DNA from 3 places in the Rahnella sp. ChDrAdgB13 genome. Region 1 is predicted to be linked to each of the others. Evidence: riboswitches for the same ligand, from Rfam matches in the RefSeq annotation. Region 1 holds a riboswitch; each other region holds the start of a gene.
What was found. Region 1 has a riboswitch for thiamine pyrophosphate ahead of thiB (thiamine ABC transporter substrate binding subunit). Riboswitches for the same ligand answer to the same signal wherever they lie in the genome.

Region 1 (6,054 bases):
TGTTTTCCTGAAACAGCATTGAAACCGGACGTTTGGCCGGGGGCGTCGCGCTGTGATCGGCACCGTTCAGCAAAATCTGTCCGCTGACCGGCGTCAGAAAACCCGCCACCAGGCTGAGCAGGGTACTTTTCCCCGCACCGCTCGGGCCAAGGATCGCCACACGTTCACCCGCCGCGATGTGCAGATCAAAGCGCATCGGTAAATGTTCGTACAGGTAGGTCAGTTTATTCAGCGTCAGCATGGCGGCCCGGCAATTTCTCAATCAGGGTAAATAACAGGAAGCATAGCAGCAGGAGTAAAAGCGCCGTGACCGCACCGTCCTGGCTGCGATAGGAACCCATCTGCTGATACAGATAAAACGGCAGGGTGCGGAAATTCTCGTTGCCGAATAAGGCAATCACGCCGAAATCCCCCAGCGACAGCACACAGGCAAATGCCAGTGCCTGTGCGATCGGGCGTTTCAGCGCGCTCATTTCCACCCAACGCAGACGCTGCCAGCCGCGCATATCGAGCGAAATACACAGCGGGTTATAGCGCTCCGCCACATCACGCATCGGGTTATCCAGCACTTTTAATGCGTAAGGTACCGCCATCAGCGCATTGGTCATGATAACCAAAGGCCACGGGGATTGCGGCAATCCGGTGGTATCACCGAGCAGCAGGAAAAAACCGGTCGCCAGCACGATGCCCGGCATCGCGAGGATCAGCATTCCGCTGAGATCCATCGCCTGCGCCCAGCCATTTTTCTGGCGTAAACGCAGCTCGCGGCTGCTCCACAGCAACATCATCGTCAGCAACATACACAATAATCCGCTGCCCAGCGCGATACGGACTGACGTCCATAAAGCCTGCCACAGCGCGGGTTGTTGCAGCACGCTGACGGCGGCGCGATTTATACCATCTAAAACCACAGCCAGCAGCGGCGGCAGGATCAGCAGTAAAGCCAGACCAATCAGCAGGCCGTCGGTAATGCGGCGCAGCGGGGAATCATCCGGATTGCGCCAGCGCTGAGCATGGGTCTGACCGACCGGCAGCGCCTGGCTGAGTTTCTGGCTGAGCAGAACCAGCGTCAGACAACAAAACAGCTGGATGAGCGCCAGCGTGGCCGCGCGACTTAAATCGTAGTCGTAACTCAGTGCCTGATAAATGGCGAGTTCAATGGTGGTCGCCTGCGGACCGCCGCCCAGTGAAAGCACGGTGGCGAAACTCGCGAAACACAGCATGAATATCAGGGCAGCGGCGGGGAAAATCTGACGTCGGATCGCAGGCCATTCCACAAAGCGGAATTGCTGCCAGGCATTCATCCCGAGCTGCGCAGCCAGCTGCCGCTGTTCGATGGCGATATTTTCCAGCGCCTGTAATAAAAGACGGGTTGCCAGCGGCAGATTAAAAAATACGTGCGCCAGCAAAATGCCCTGTAAACCGTACGGCGAAAAACGGTAATCCACGCCCAGCCAGTTGCAAATCTGCGCCAGCCAGCCCTGTCTTCCGTATACGCTGAGAATGCCGAACACCGCGACTAAAACCGGCAATACCAGCGTCATCGCGCACAATCGTAATAACAGCTGACGACCTGGGAAACGGCGGCGGAAGAGGGTGCGCGCCAGCAAAATAGCGGGCAGCACCGAGCAGAGCGCCGAAAGCAGCGCCTGCCAGAAGGTGAAACGGATGACGTGCCAGAGATACTGATCCTGCCACGCAGACACGCCGCTTATTTGTGGCGCATGACGCCACAACGAGCCTAATGCCAGCGCGGCGACCAGCAGCATCGCCAGTGACGCCACCGCGCCCGGCCACAGCCAGCGGGGGATCAACGGCTGACGGCGTTCTGCCATGCCTGAATCCATTCGCCGCGGTGAGAAGCTACATCCTGTGCGCTGTATTGCAGGGATTTTGCCGGTACGGTCAGCTGTTTGAAGGCATCAGGCAGTGGCGTGCTGATCACCGGATACATCCAGTTGCCGGTCGGAATGACTTTCTGGAAATCTTCAGTAGTGACGAATTTCATGAACTGTTCAGCCAGTTTCGGCTGTTTGCTGCTGGCCAGCTGACCCGCGACTTCCACCTGCATGTAATGACCTTCAGCGAAGTCAGCGGCGGCATAATTATCTTTCTTCTCTTCAACAATATGATAGGCCGGAGAAGTGGTGTAGCTCAGCACCAGATCGCTTTCGCCTTTGAGGAACAGGCCGTAAGCCTCGCTCCAGCCTTTGGTGACGGTCACGGTTTTCGCCGCCAGTTTTTGCCACGCTTCAGGCGCTTTGTCGCCATAGACTTTTTGCATCCACAGCATCAGGCCAAGACCCGGCGTGCTGGTGCGCGGATCTTCGTAAATCACTTTCCATTTCTGGTCGCTGTTGATCAGCTCATCGAGGCTTTTTGGCGGGTTTTTCAGTTTGTTTTTGTCATACACGAACGCGAAATAGCCGTAGTCGTAAGGCACAAACGTCGTGTTATTCCAGCCACCCGGCACCGTCAGTTGAGCATCAGTTTTCGGTGCTTTGGCAAACAGGCCGGTTTGCTCAGCGGCCTGCAACAGGTTGTTATCCAGACCGAGCACTACGTCCGCTTTAGTGTTTTTGCCTTCCATCCGCAGACGGTTCAGCAGAGATACGCCATCTTCCAGCGCGACATATTTCAGTTCGCAGCCGCACTGTGCCTCAAAGGCTTTTTTGATCGCCGGGCCGGGGCCCCAGTCGGCAGAGAAGGAATCGTAGGTATATACCGTCAGAACGGGTTTTGCAGCAAAGGCAGGTGCAGAAAGTAACAGCAGACAGGACAATATTTTTTTCAACTTTGCGCTCCAAAAAAGAAAAGGGGCAAAGGATTTTGAGTGAGCTTCGCACAGTCTCAAATCCCTCCGCCGGGGTTAACCGGATCAGGTTCGACGGGTATCAGGTCTCAGCCATATTTAAACGTGCTGCGCGTGTGTTGATCGGGCGTCGTGCAGTGCTCGAAATGCTCACGTACTTTGTGTACGCTCCGCTTTCTGTGCGCTGTACTTCACCCGCTGAACACGCGCTCGCGGCGTTTAAAAATAGAGGTCATTCTTCAATACAAAAGAAGTCGCTCGGGCACCCCGTTGAGAACGGATGTCATTCTAGAGATTAACGGCGCAATGCGATAGTCCGATTAGCTGTCGGGTGGCGCGAACCAGGCAGATTTGAAGTCGAACCAGCCGAGGGTGTTCATCCGCACGCCGCGCATACTGCGCTGGCCTTGTAAAACCAGCCAGTGATGAAACAGCGGATGAATGTGATGGCTGGCGATCTGCTTCTGGCTCCAGTCGGCAATTGAAAGCTTTCCGGCGTGCCATAACGCGGCGTCTTCATTCATCGTTTGCGGGAAACAATACGCCAGCAGCGGCAGTTCGTAGAATGAGGCAAACAGCGAAAACTCCAGCGGCAACGTGAAGTTGGCGCTACCCAGCCATAGATCGGTTTTCACGCCGCCGCGGTACCACACCGCATAATCGACAATCTGGATCACCAGCTCAATGCCTTCTGCCGCCAGCAGCGGACGCAGTGCGTTGCAGATAGCGTGATGTTCTGAGTGCTCGTTATAAAACGTCAGCGTGACCTGCGTCAGACCGTCAGGTTTGGGCGGGCGGGGAAGCAGCGCTTTATGATGCCAGCGCGGCAACAGGCCGTACGCCGGCGACCAGTAACGCTGATAAACCGGTTCAGCAGCGTTGAGCAGCGCAATCGGATTGAACAAATCGCACAGCCACTGGCGCGTTTGTGCGTTTTGGCCGACCGGCGAACGCTGGTCGAAAAGCAGGAAATAACAACCTTCCTCAAGGCGGCTTTCAAGCTCGCTTTTGCCGGATTCATCGGCCTGAAGCTGGACGCCGGAATGCACCAGTTCCTCACTGAGTTCAGGTAGAACCCAGATATTGACCTCATCGATCAGCGCCCGGAATCCAAAATATTCGTCAAACGCGCGGATCCGCAGCTGCGTTTTCTGATTTCGTACCACGGCATACGGGCCGGTTCCCACCGGATGGCGGGCAAAATCGGGCAACGACTCCCACTCCTGTGGCAGGATTGTCGCGTGGATATTCCCGAACAGCCACGGCAGCCAGTGGTCGGGCGCGTTCAGATGAATGTCGATGACGTTTGGCGTTAATGAGATCACCGAGACGATATTGCCGAATAAGCGGTGTGATTTGAGACGAGCGAAGGTGGTAATAATATCGGCCATTTCCAGCTCACGACCATGATGAAAATGAATAGCCGGACGCAGATAGAACCGCCAGTGCAGCGCAGAGATTTCCTGCCAGTGATGGGCCAGATCGCCTTCTACTTCCCCGTTTTCCTCATTTATGCGCGTCAGCCCGCTGAAAATCTGTCGCGCGATGTGTGTTTCTGAGCGGCGCAACATGGTGCCGGGCAGCAGATTAAACAGCGGGCGATAGTACAGTACGCGAAGAATATGTTTGCCCTGACGGAAGCTGCGTCCCAGCTGGGATAACAGCATCTGGCGCACCATGTTTTTATCGCCAACCAGTTGTACCAGCTGATCAATCCGATCCTGTTCAAGCAGTTCTTCGGCGCGTTGCTGCTGAAGCGCCAGACCGGTGTACAAAAAGGTCAGCTTTGACCGCTTACCGCGCCCGGCCTCTGCATCCCAGTTGAGCCAGCCCTGTTCCTGCATGGTGCTGAGCAGGGACCGCATATGTCGCCGCGAGCAGTTCAGGATTTCCGATAACGCCAGCAAAGTGGTTTCGGTTTCTTCGCCGTGGCAGCTTTGCCACAATCTGATGAACTGCTGTTGCAAACGGGACGAGGTCATAAAAGAGGAACTCCGGAGGAAATCTCATCAATTTATCTTTCCTCATATTACCCCGATACTGATCTCCAACGAAAGCCAGTCATCAAGGTCAGGAGGTCATCATGAAAAACACGCTAACCGCCCGTTTCTATCAGCGTTACTTCGCTGCCGTCAGCAGAAATGCGGGCAGAAATCATGCTGACTGGCTGTCATGGGTTCCGGTGGAATACCGTTTAGACATTCTCTCCCGCCTGACGCAGTGGGACATCGCCTCGCAGGACGATGAGCAATACCGCCGTCATTTATAACTCGCAGGCGCGGCCGGATTCGATTTTCTGAGTAATGGTGTAATGTCACCAGCCAGTGGGGTAACTCACTGGTTTTTTTCTATTGATTATCCCCTTCACCCTTCGAGTTGCATATGCGTTGGCCGCTCTTGCTCACCCGAATCACTGACTCATGTCAGCTCATCGGGATTCGCGAGATTGCCGCCTTCCTGCAACTCGAATTGTTTTGGGTATACACTGTATGTTTCGTTGTAAGACTTTCATTTCTCAGGGATGGCGTTATGTCTAAACCTCGTATTAATGCAATTTATGTCACCTTTCTGGTGGTGTCCTTGCTGTGTGGTGTCGCGGGCGCGTTGCAGGCGCCGACGCTTAGCCTGTTTCTGACCAATGAAGTGAAAGTCCGGCCAATGTGGGTCGGTTTCTTTTATACCGTCAACGCGATTGCCGGGATTGCGATCAGCTTTCTGCTGGCTAACCGCTCGGATAACAAAGGCGACCGCCGCAAATTGCTGATGTTTTGCTGCCTGATGGCCATCGGCAACAGCCTGGTATTTGCTTTCAGCCGTGATTATCTGGTGCTGATCACCGTTGGTGTTTTGCTGGCGGCCATCGGGAATGCGGCGATGCCGCAGCTGTTTGCGCTGGCGCGTGAACACGCCGACCGTTCATCCAGCGAAGTCGTCATGTTCAGCTCTATGATGCGTGCGATGCTCTCACTGGCGTGGGTACTGGGCCCGCCGTTGTCGTTCATGCTGGCGCTGAATTACGGTTTCACGCCGATGTATCTGAGTGCGGCCACGGTGTTTGTCGGCAGCATACTGATGATTGCGTTTTTCCTGCCGTCCGTGCCACGCCTCGAACAACCGGTGGATGAAAAAGTCGTGCCGGTCAGCGCGTGGCGGAACAAAGATGTACGTCTGCTGTTTTTCGCGTCATTGTTGATGTGGACGTGCAATATCATGTACATCATTGATATGCCGCTGTATATCAC
Region 2 (6,054 bases), on a different contig from region 1:
GTCCCGATGGTGCCCACTACCGGCCCGAGTACGCCGGATGTCCGGCAGTTACGTTGCACGGTTTCCTGATCCGGATACAAACAGGCATAACAACCGTGAGCGTAGGGTGCTTCAATCACCAGAAGCTGTCCGCTGAATCCGACGGCGCTGCCGCTGATTAGCGTTTTGCCTGCATCCACGCAGGCTTTATTGACGGCATGACGGGTCTCCATGTTGTCGCTGCAATCCAGAACGATATCGGCATTGGCCACCGCTTGTGTCAGCGCTTCACCCAACAGGCGTTCCGTAATGGCCACGGCTTCGCAAAGCGGATTCAGGCGCAGCAGCTCACGCTTTGCCAAAGTGGCTTTGGGCTGATCGAGATCGGCTGTGCGGTAAAGGATTTGCCGCTGAAGATTGGTGATATGCAGCCGGTCGTCATCGGCCAGAAAAAGCGTGCCGACGCCCGCCGCCGCCAGATACAGGGCGGCAGGAGAACCGAGTCCGCCAAGTCCGACGATCAGCACTTTTGCCGCCTGTAACTTTTCTTGCGCCTGCGGGCCGAATTCCTCCAGCATCAGCTGACGGCTGTAACGCATAAAAGCCGCATCGTTAAGCATCTTCCGGCACCTTGCTGGCACACAAGGCCAGCAGTTCGGCGGTGGCTGCACGCCAGTCCGTGGCCTGCGTAATGGCGCTGACGACCGCAATGCTGCCGACGCCGCAGTCCAGAACCGACGGCGCGCGGTCAATGCTGATCCCGCCGATGGCCACTGTCGGAAAGCGGCCATCGAGTTGCTTAATGTGTCGGGTGAGTTCTTCCAGACCCTGTGGCGCCGACGGCATATCTTTGGTCTGCGTCGGGAAGATATGGCCCAGAGCGATGTATGAAGGATTCACGGAAACGGCGCGCGTCATTTCAGCCTCGTCATGCGTGGAAACGCCCAGTCGCAGACCGGCCTGACGAATTGCCGCAAGATCGGCTGTATCGAGATCTTCCTGGCCCAGATGTACGCCATATGCATGATGTTTCACCGCCAGACGCCAGTAATCGTTGATGAACAGCCGCGCCTGATATTTTTTCCCCAGCGCGATGGCCTCGATAATTGCCGGTTCGACGTCTTCATCGGGTAAATCTTTCACCCGCAACTGCAGCGTTTTCACGCCTGCATCGAGCAGACGGGCGATCCATTCCACCGTATCGACAACCGGATATAAACCAAGGTGAAAAGGAACGGCGGGGAAGGGCTGAGCTGACTGATTCATTTGTTGATCTCCGTGGCAGGATGATAAAGCTCGCCGCCGCGTGAACGGAATTCAGCTGACATTTGTGCCATGCCGGATTCAACGAGTTCGATGGGCCGGGCTTTAGCTTCCAGCGCGGCGGCGTAATCGCGAACTTCCTGAGTGATTTTCATTGAGCAGAATTTCGGGCCGCACATCGAACAGAAGTGGGCGACTTTGCCGGATTCCTGCGGTAACGTTTCATCGTGGTAGGCGCGGGCAGTGGCCGGGTCCAGAGCCAGATTAAACTGATCTTCCCAGCGGAATTCGAAACGGGCTTTGGACATGGCGTTGTCGCGGATTTGCGCACCCGGATGGCCTTTGGCTAAATCGGCGGCATGTGCTGCAATTTTGTAGGTAATCAGACCCTGCTTAACGTCTTCTTTATTCGGCAGGCCGAGATGCTCTTTCGGTGTGACGTAACACAGCATGGCACAACCGAACCAGCCAATCATCGCAGCGCCAATACCGGACGTGAAGTGGTCATAACCGGGCGCAATGTCGGTCGTCAGCGGCCCGAGCGTATAGAACGGCGCTTCGTGGCAATGCTCGAGTTCTTCCGTCATATTGCGGCGGATCATCTGCATCGGCACATGCCCCGGCCCTTCGATCATCACCTGCACGTCATATTCCCAGGCGATTTTTGTCAGCTCGCCCAGCGTGTGCAATTCTGCAAACTGCGCTTCGTCGTTGGCGTCCTGAATCGAGCCGGGACGCAGACCGTCACCGAGAGAAAGCGAGACATCGTAAGCGGCGCAGATTTCGCAAATCTCCCGGAAATTTTCATACAGGAAGCTTTCGCGATGATGTGACAGACACCATTTCGCCATGATTGAGCCACCGCGCGAAACAATACCGGTCAGGCGTTTGGCGGTCATCGGCACATAACGCAGCAACACGCCAGCGTGAATGGTGAAGTAATCCACACCTTGTTCCGCCTGCTCCAGCAGGGTGTCGCGGAACATTTCCCAGTTAAGGTCTTCGGCCACACCATTCACTTTTTCCAGCGCCTGATAAATCGGCACCGTACCGATCGGCACCGGGCTGTTACGCAGAATCCATTCACGGGTTTCATGGATATAGCGGCCGGTGGAGAGATCCATCACCGTGTCCGCGCCCCAGCGCGTCGACCACACCAGTTTTTCAACTTCTTCTTCGATGGATGACGTCACCGCCGAGTTGCCGATATTGGCGTTCACCTTCACCAGAAAATTGCGGCCAATGATCATCGGCTCGGATTCCGGGTGATTGATGTTGGCGGGGATAATCGCGCGACCGGCGGCCACTTCCTGGCGAACAAATTCGGCGGTGATATTCGCGGGCAGGTGCGCCCCGAAGCTTTCACCGGGATGTTGCTGGCGCAGGACTTCTCCGCGGATCCGCTCACGCCCCATGTTTTCGCGAATAGCGATGAATTCCATCTCAGGGGTAATCATGCCCCGTCGCGCATAATGCAGCTGTGTGACATTTTTACCGGCAATGGCTTTTCGCGGGCGCGGAAGATGTTCGAAGCGTAAATGATCCAGCCCTTCGTCGGCCAGGCGCTGCTGAGTAAAACCGGAGCTGACTTGCGGAAGTTCTTCGGTATCGGCGCGTCCGGTTATCCAGCGGGCACGCAATTTTTCAAGACCGGTATGCACGTCGATGGTCGCAGACGGATCGCCATACGGTCCGGCGGTGTCATAAACCGGAATCGCTTCGTTTTCTTCAAACTGCGGGTTGTCTTTTCCGCCGCCGACCAGCGTCGGGCTGAGCTGGATTTCACGCATAGGGACACGAATACCGGCGTTGTCGCCCTGAAGATAGATACGTCGGGAATTGGGAAAGGCTTCGCCCTGCAAGCTGTCGATAAATGACTGTGCCTGTGCGCGTTGTTCACGGCGGTTAGCGGGCTTTTTTTCGGATGTAACGGGTTTCTGGGTACTCGACATAGCAAATTCCTTGTGTTGTTTTCACGGCAAAAAGCGTGACAGAACGTAATGGAAAATTGCTTGTCTGGAGGTTTACGGCAGGAGTAAAAATGGGCGGTTGAACGCTGGCGGCCGTTTGCAGGCTGATGCCAAATCGCGCTAAACGCATAACATTACTCTTGTTCCCTTCGCGGGTACTAACCCGATCAGGTTCCGCGGATCCCGAATTAACGGTCTCAGCCTGGCATCATCTCCGCGAGGAAATTTTGCACGAGGCACTCCGACAAGAAGCCTCAATATAGGAGGCCGTTGTAAAAACTACAACCCTGAGCAGGGTTTTTATTGTGGCAACGTGTTGTGCAGAAGTAACACGTTACGCGGGTCTGGCAAGATGCTCTTCGTTTGCAGAAGGCAATTCTTTGCGACTTTCCGGATCAAAGGCCAGAATGATCAGTTGATCCTCAAGCTGAAAACGCGCATCCAATGCTTCACCCACATCGGATAATGCATAATGAAATGCGAAAGCATTGTCATCATCAATATCATTTTCGGTGTAACTGTCATGGAAAGCCATGATAGCTTCAGTATTGAGCTCGAGTGCAGGGTATATTTTCGCAGCCTGTAATTTTATCTCTGCACCTTCCACTTCATCGATGACCCGTTGATAAAGATGGAAATGACCGGCAGAAAGGTAATCCACCAGGTTATGGCAAAAGTTGTCCAACGCTTTTTCATTCAGCGGTGTATGTTTTTCTTTATTGGGTTTCAGGCCGACCAGTGTGCAGTAAGACACCAGCAATTCTTTACGCGCGTGCAGCCATTGATCCACTAACTCATTACTGCCACCAACGCGTTGGGTCAGTCTTTCCAGACGATTTAGCATGGTTGACTCCGTGAGCGAGAAAAAAGTAACCAAAGGTTACTAATATGTAAATATCAACCCCAGATTGTCAGTCTCGTCGAGGTTATGCAACAACAATTATGGAATTACAGATCACAGAAGAACATACCGGCTGGTGGGTAATCAGCTATGAGGGCAAGCTGTGGCTGCCCGAAGGTGAACTGCCGAATGGCAGCGCTGCGCAATTTTCTCTGACGGGCAAAATCGCGCGTCAGATTGGTGAATGGCAGGGCGAACCGGTGTGGATGGTACGTCAGGCGATGCACAATCACATGGTGTCTGCACGGCAGATGCTCGATCAGGATCGCGGGCTATTCCAGCTGGTCGGGCGCGGCGTGCAGCTGTCGGAATTTTACCGTTCGCACAAGTTCTGCGGCTATTGCGGCCACGAGATGCACGTCAGTAAAACCGAATGGGCCGCGCTGTGCGGGCATTGCCGTGAACGCTATTACCCTCAAATTGCGCCCTGCATTATTGTCGCCATTCGCCGCGGTGATGAGATTTTGCTGGCGCAGCATGTCCGCCACCGCAATGGCATTCATACGGTTCTGGCAGGCTTCGTGGAAGTCGGGGAAACTCTCGAAGAAACTGTGGCGCGTGAAGTCATGGAAGAGAGCAATATCCGCGTGAAGAATGTCCGTTACGTCAGTTCTCAGCCGTGGCCTTTCCCTAATTCGCTGATGATGGCGTTTATGGCCGACTACGACAGCGGTGACATCGTGCATGATCCGAAAGAGCTGCTCAACGCAGGCTGGTATCGCTTTGATCAACTGCCACAGTTGCCGCCACCGGGGACCATCGCCCGCCGGCTGATTGAAGATACGGTTGCGCTGTGCCGCGCAGAAAGAGATGAAGACGACGTGTAGCAGGAGTGTTGCATGCTAGAATGCCGCCAGATTATTTTCGGGCGGCCCGAATATTGAAGGAAAAAGACAGAATGAATGAGTTGAAAAATGACCGCTACCTGCGCGCCCTGTTACGCCAGCCTGTGGATATCACACCGGTCTGGATGATGCGTCAGGCGGGCCGTTATTTGCCAGAATACAAAGAAACCCGCGCTGTAGCCGGTGATTTTATGTCGCTTTGCAAGAATGCAGAGCTGGCCTGCGAAGTGACCCTCCAGCCACTGCGTCGCTACCCGCTGGACGCCGCGATTCTGTTCTCTGACATCCTGACCATTCCTGATGCCATGGGGCTGGGGTTGTATTTCGAAGCCGGTGAAGGCCCTCGTTTTTCTTCCCCGCTGACCTGCCGTGCCGATGTGGAAAAACTGCCCGTCCCCGATCCTGAAATGGAACTGGGATACGTCATGAATGCGGTTCGTACTATCCGTAAAAACCTCAAAGGTGAAGTGCCGCTTATCGGTTTTTCCGGCAGCCCGTGGACACTGGCGACATATATGGTGGAAGGTGGCAGCAGCAAAGCCTTCACAAAAATCAAAAAGATGATGTATGCCGATCCGCAGACTTTGCACCTTTTGCTCGATAAAGTGGCTGACAGCGTCATTCTCTACCTTAATGCTCAAATCAAAGCGGGCGCTCAGTCTGTCATGATTTTTGACACCTGGGGCGGCGTGCTGACGCCTCGAGATTACCGCGAGTTTTCCCTGAACTACATGCATAAAATTGTCGACGGCTTGATCCGTGAAAACGAAGGGCGCCGTGTGCCGGTGACGTTGTTCACCAAAGGCGGCGGACAATGGCTGGAAGCGATGGCGGCAACCGGTTGTGACGCGCTGGGCCTCGACTGGACAACAGATATTGCCGAAGCCCGTCGTCGCGTGGGCGACAAAGTGGCGATTCAGGGCAACATGGATCCTTCCATGCTCTATGCTTCTCCGGTACGTATTGAACAGGAAGTGGAAACCATTCTGGCCGGTTTTGGTAAAGGCAACGGTCATGTGTTTAACCTGGGCCACGGCATTCACCAGGATGTTCCGCCAGAAAATGCGGGTGCGTTCGTGGAAGCTGTACATAGCCT
Region 3 (6,054 bases), on a different contig from region 1:
GTCACAGGCTGGATGGGTCAGAACAGTGTGGTACTGGTGAGGAATTATCAGGACAAACGCGGGACGTCTAACGGAATTGTCATGTCACGCGGCAACCGCTATAAACTGACCATTCAGGCCATTACCTTCCGCATTCCCAAATTTCTGCTATGGATTACGTTTCGCCGCAAGCCACGTACCATGACCGTAATTGCTTACAACAAGCTGGGTGAACAGGCTACCGGTCTGCAACAGTTTATGCATATTCAGGAACCTGAGCTGAAAGAGCAGCTGGAAAGCGACTGGCGTGAGCTGAATGATTATCTCGGCATGGCTTGCTGGCAGATGGAGAATAACCAGCCACTGTGGCGCAAGCTGCGTGAAGAAATCACGCCACAGTCGCTGCTGATGCAGGCAGAATCCGCGTGGTTCAGCGGCAAGAAGCTGCAAAAAGACGGTGAATGCGAAGGATTGTGGCTGCACGAACAGTTTATCGGGCGTCGTACCGGTGAGCACGCGGCGCTGTTGCTGTCGTGGAAAGATGAGGAAAATCAGGATATTGCCAGCTACCGGTTTGAGCGTGTTTCGGCCACGAAGATCCGTATAATGCTGCGACCGCGCAAAGAAGCGAAATTCTACCCGCTAAACCCGTTTGACGCCGTGCATCTGCAACAGGCGCTGACGATGTATCACCAGGCAGAAGAGGCGCTGAGCGAAACCCAGCGCCGCGCCTGAGCGGTTTTACCACCAGCGGTGGAAATGATGCACAGGCCCGATGCCGTGGCCGACTTCCAGTGAGTCGGCCTGCATCAGTGCCTGCTGGAGATATTCTTTTGCTTCGCGTACGGTATCGGCCCAGTTGTTATGCCGCGGTCGCAGTGCCGCCAGCGCGGCCGATAATGTACACCCCGTTCCGTGCGTGTGCCGGGTATTCACGCGCGGTGCGGTAAACCGCTCGCGTGAACCGGTCATAAACAACCAGTCCGGGCTTTCTTCATCACTCAGATGACCGCCTTTCATCAGCACCGCTTCACATCCCATCGCCAGTAACGCTTCGCCCTGTTCACGCATTTCTGCTTCAGTCAGCGCCACCGGGCATTCCAGTAACGCAGCGGCTTCCGGCAGATTGGGGGTAATAATTGAAACCTGCGGAATCAGCAAACGGCGCACGGCGTCAACGGCCTCCGGCAACAGCAGCGGATCGCCACTTTTTGCCAGCATGACGGTATCAAGCACCACAAAAGGCGGCTGATAATACTTAAGCCTTTCAGCGACCGCTTCAACAATCTGGCTGTTCGCCAGCATGCCGATTTTAGTGCTGTCGATTCGCACGTCGCTGAGTACTGAATCGAGCTGCGCGGCCACGAAATCCGGCTCAATGTTGTAAACAGACTGCACGCCACGGGTATTTTGCGCCACCAGCGCCGTGATAACGCTCGTGCCATACGCGCCGAGCGCCGAGAAGGTTTTGAGATCTGCCTGGATCCCCGCGCCGCCGCTCGGGTCAGTACCTGCTATGGTCAGGGCATTGATTCTTTTCATCCGATTTTTTCCCCGTTCAGCCACTCTTCGCGCATCAAATACAGGTTATCGAGAAACTCTGGTGTGAAGCTGCCCGGCCCTTTCACCACTGCGCAGGCACGCTCACCTGCACAAGACATGACGCGACATGCCGCGGCAACGTTATCCAGACGTTTGCCAGGCAATGCGGCAAACGCCGCAACAACCGCTGATAACGAACAACCGGTGCCGACGATGCGGGTCATCATCGGATGTCCGCCGGGAACTGACCAGCTGCGTTCGCCGTCGGTGACGTAATCAGTTTCACCGGTGACAGCCACCACCCCGCCGGTTTCCAGCGCCAGTTGCTGTGCAGCCGGTAAGGCAGACAGCGAATCATCGCCGCTGTCTACGCCACGCCCGGACGCACTCAGGCCGCTAAGCGCACGGATTTCAGAGGCGTTTCCGCGGATGGCGGCGGGTGTAAGTTTGATGAGTTCAAGGCAAAACTCCGTGCGCCAGCTCAGGCCGCCGACGGCAACCGGATCCAGCACCCAGGGTTTTCCGGCCTGATTTGCTGCGTGAATCGCTGCCAGCATCGCCTCAGCATGAGGACGGGTCAGCGTGCCGACATTAACCAGTAAGGTATCGGCCACCGCGCTGAACTGCGCGGCTTCGGCCGGGTCAGTCACCATTGCCGGTGAGGCACCGAGCGCCAGAAGAACATTGGCCGTAAAGGATTGCACCACGTCATTGGTCAGGCAGTGAACCAGCGGCGCGGAGGCACGAAGTTGTCGTAAAGAAGCGGCGGATGTTGCGCCGGGAAACACGGAAGGTCGGGTATTCATAGTTCTCCCCACCGGCGCTAAAGAAGGCGGTATCGGGAGAGATACCTGACTTCCCTACGCTGGCATAATCCAGATCAGGTAATACGGGTAAAATCTCAGCCGTTCTTTTGCAAGAGCGGCACCCCGAGTCAAGGAAGCATTATTGGTGGCGAGCCTGAGAAGGTCAATCAGGATTTTTCGTACAGCGTGTTATTTCGCCGCCGACGCAATAAGATTAATTTCCAGTAAAACATCGACCAGAAGTTCCACGCAAACTGTTGTCCGGGCAGGATATGGCGCGTTGAAATGTTTTACATACGCCTCGTTAAAGGCTTTGAAATCCTTCTTATCGGTCAGGTAAACATTCACGGAAACAGCATCATCGAGTGTCAGGTTATATTCTTTAAGCGATCCGGCTATTTTCGAAAATACCAAATGGGTCTGCGCTTCAATTCCGGCGGGCGTTGTGCCTTCCGCGGTAATCGGTACTTCGCCGGAAACAAAATAAAGATTGCCGCTTTTACGGACTTTGGGAAAAGGTAAGGTCCCTGTGAGCATAATGAATTCCTCGATTCAGACATAAAATCAGAAGCTTGATATCAGCAACATGCCGTAGAAAATTAAGACGGCCGCCAGCGTGATATAAACTATTCGTGAATCACGGGGATCCACCGATTTGTTTTTCTCTGTCATATAAACAACTTAGCTATTGGAAATAAATTAATTGAGAGGACTTAAGCGATAGATTTTAATTAAGATAAATTGTACCTCGCATATACAGCGCCGCTTTGCCGCTGATAATCACCCGATCATTTCCGCTCATTTCACATTGCAGTTCGCCTTTACGCGCACCGCCCTGCCGGGCGTTCATCTGCGTTTTATTCAGACGTTTCGACCAATACGGTGCCAGCGAGGTGTGGGCTGAACCGGTAACCGGATCTTCATTCACCGCCACGCGAGGCCCGAACCAGCGGGAGACAAAATCAAAATTATCGCCCGCAGCGGTGACCACCACGCCACGGGTATCAAAAGCATTGAGCGCTGCGAAATCCGGCGCGAGAGCTTCCAGTGCGGCAGCATCTTCAATCACAATGATAATATCATCGGTTTTAAGCACCGCGGTGATCGGTGCTGTCAGCCCTAGTGCCTGAGTGAGTCCGTCTGGCAGCGTGAAAGACGCCGGAGATTTCACCGGGAAATCCATGTGGAAAACCTCATCCTGGCAGGTCACCCATAAATCTCCGCTGCGGGTAGAAAACCGCAGCGATGCGGATTTATCGCCCAGCGCCTGGCTTATCACCCACGCCGCCGCCAGCGTGGCATGACCGCATAAATCCACTTCGGTGCCCGGCGTGAACCAGCGCAGCTCATAATGGTCACCGTTTTTGACGAAGAAAGCCGTTTCGGAAAGATTATTTTCACGGGCAATATTGCTTAAAACGCTGTCATCCAGCCAGTGAGGCAACGGGCAAACGGCCGCCGGATTTCCACTAAAACTTTGCGATGCAAACGCATCGACCTGATAAATTGATATTTCCATTTCAGACTCCTCACTGTTAGTGACCACTATTCATCGCCACCGGATTTCTTAATTTCATCCAGATAGTTGTAGATGGTGTAGCGGGTAACGCCCAGTTTGCTGGCCGCCTTTTCAACGCCGCCTTTGACGATAAACATCCCGCGATCCTGCATAACTCTGACGGCTTCGAGTTTCTCTTTTTTATTCATCGGTTTACCCGCTCGCCCCGACTGAGACAGGGAAGAATCAATGATTTCTTCCATCATGGACTCGAGATCGGTTTGGGAATTTTGCGGCGTATTTTCTGAAGAATACTGTCTGAGCAGGCGCCCGAGCGCCGCATGAGCAATTTCAACTTCACTGAGATCAACGTTGATACACAGGCTGGCAAATGCGACGCCCTCCGCGTCGCGATAAACCGTCGTGGCGCTTTTCAGTTTTGTTCCTTTCGCGGTCACTGTTGTGTAATCCGCAATAACCAGCGGTTCTGAGGATGGAGAAGCCGTATTCCGGGCGTTGAGAAGACCGGCGAATCCTAAATCACCGTCCGGGCCGCTGAACATGGAATCCCCTACCGCCCGGCCAGAAACGTGACCATTGGCAATTTTCAACACGGAAGACGACGGATTTGTCAGGTCATGAACTACGATTTCAGTATTGTTGCCGATGGCCACCTCAAGAGCCTCCACGGAGGCGAAGAGCGTTTTCAGAACGAGTGCTCTTTCGGCTGTGGCGTCTGGTGGAATTTTGGGCATGGGTGTTGTAGTCCGCGATTGCATTAGATGCAAACACGATATCAACCGAATGTTGAAATATCAATTTTTTGTTGATTAAATCACACGTGTACCACAAACCCAATTGAACTCCCGCAAAGTCGCTGGCAGTATGGCTCAGTGAAGTGAACGTTCTCTGCCCTCATATTTTCAAAGGAATTCACTCTTTGACATCCCCACTTAACATCCGGCCTTATGAAGAAGCTGATCGTCCGTTTTTACGCACCTTGTATCTGGCTTCACGCAAACAGACCTGGACATGGCTGGAAGACGATTTTCAGCTGGAAGATTTTGACCGTGCGGTGATCGGCGAAAAGATTCTGGTCGCTGAACGGGACGGGCATCTGCTGGGATTTGCCTCTGTTTTTACACAGGAGAATTTCCTGCATAACCTGTTTATCGATCCGCAGTTTCAGGGGACCGGTGCAGGCTCGGCTTTGTTGCACGCCGCCGAGACCACCTTTACCCGCAGAGGCTCTCTGAAATGTCTGGTAAAGAGTAAAAATTCAGTTGGTTTTTATCTGTCAAAAGGCTGGATCATTATCTCTACCGGCGAAAGTCCGAAAGGTGAGTATTATCTATTTCATTCACCTTGCAAATAATTAGATCATTAATCATTTGTGCGCATGGCCATTTTTTCGCGATCCTGACTAACATCAATTTTTCTTTGTAGTTAAGAGGTTAAATTCCACAGCGGTGCTATACATACTCTGTCTTCCTTAAAATTTCCGAGGGTACGAATGAAAAAAATAAAACTGATGCAGGCCGCACTGGTGACCGGCGCCCTGTTCCTTGCAGGCTGTACCAGCCATGTAACCCAGAGCGAAAAATTCTCTGGCTTCCTCGGCGATTACTCCAACCTTAAAGAAACCAAAACTGCATCAGGCACACCTGTGCTGCGCTGGATTGATCCTTCCTTTAAAGCGTCAAATTATTCTTACCTGATGTATGAGCCGATCAAATTCTATCCGGAACCACAACCGACTCCACAAATCAGTAAAGAAACGCTGCAGGGTGTGCTGGATTACGCCAACAGCCGCCTGAAACCGGCCATGGGAGAACGCCTGCAACTGACCGATCATGCAGGTCCGCGCACTTTGATTTTCAAAGGTGCGATTACCGGTGTGAATACATCAGCGGAAGGCCTGCAATTCTATGAAGTGATCCCGGTGGCACTGGTGATTGCCGGGGCTGAAACCGCCAGCGGACACCGTACCCGCGATACCGAAGTATTCTTTGAAGGCGAGCTGATCGACGCGAGCACCGGTAAACCGGTCATGAAAGTTGTCCGTAAAGGGTTTGGTAAACAAGTCTCCAACGACACCCAGAAAGTGACCGCCAATGATCTGAAAGTTGTCGTCGATGGCCTGGCGACCGACACCAAATTGTTCCAGTCAAACTAAGTCAGGCGCGTTAGTCAGCATTTTTGAGAGGCAGCCAGGGGGCTGCCTTTTTT

Region 2: another riboswitch for thiamine pyrophosphate. It lies ahead of thiC (phosphomethylpyrimidine synthase ThiC); the one in region 1 lies ahead of thiB (thiamine ABC transporter substrate binding subunit).
Region 3: another riboswitch for thiamine pyrophosphate. It lies ahead of thiM (hydroxyethylthiazole kinase); the one in region 1 lies ahead of thiB (thiamine ABC transporter substrate binding subunit).

Annotation. Positions count from the first base shown of each region.
Region 1 is NZ_JAEMGT010000003.1:140,539-146,592, reverse strand. It holds gene thiQ (thiamine ABC transporter ATP-binding protein ThiQ) at 1-241, opposite strand, end outside; gene thiP (thiamine/thiamine pyrophosphate ABC transporter permease ThiP) at 225-1,835, opposite strand; gene thiB (thiamine ABC transporter substrate binding subunit) at 1,811-2,794, opposite strand; TPP riboswitch at 2,838-3,092, opposite strand; gene sgrR (HTH-type transcriptional regulator SgrR) at 3,133-4,794, opposite strand; gene sgrT (glucose uptake inhibitor SgrT) at 4,896-5,081, shown strand; gene J8X26_RS01880 (MFS transporter) at 5,342-6,054, shown strand, end outside.
Region 2 is NZ_JAEMGT010000078.1:5,961-12,014, reverse strand. It holds gene J8X26_RS18775 (HesA/MoeB/ThiF family protein) at 1-599, opposite strand, end outside; gene thiE (thiamine phosphate synthase) at 592-1,245, opposite strand; gene thiC (phosphomethylpyrimidine synthase ThiC) at 1,242-3,194, opposite strand; TPP riboswitch at 3,340-3,466, opposite strand; gene rsd (sigma D regulator) at 3,547-4,056, opposite strand; gene nudC (NAD(+) diphosphatase) at 4,155-4,940, shown strand; gene hemE (uroporphyrinogen decarboxylase) at 5,012-6,054, shown strand, end outside.
Region 3 is NZ_JAEMGT010000018.1:88,422-94,475, reverse strand. It holds gene J8X26_RS06895 (hypothetical protein) at 1-714, shown strand, start outside; gene thiD (bifunctional hydroxymethylpyrimidine kinase/phosphomethylpyrimidine kinase) at 721-1,521, opposite strand; gene thiM (hydroxyethylthiazole kinase) at 1,518-2,327, opposite strand; TPP riboswitch at 2,362-2,463, opposite strand; gene J8X26_RS06880 (RidA family protein) at 2,517-2,864, opposite strand; gene J8X26_RS06875 (PhzF family phenazine biosynthesis protein) at 3,055-3,846, opposite strand; gene J8X26_RS06870 (transcriptional regulator) at 3,873-4,580, opposite strand; gene J8X26_RS06865 (GNAT family N-acetyltransferase) at 4,766-5,200, shown strand; gene J8X26_RS06860 (DUF3313 domain-containing protein) at 5,339-6,001, shown strand.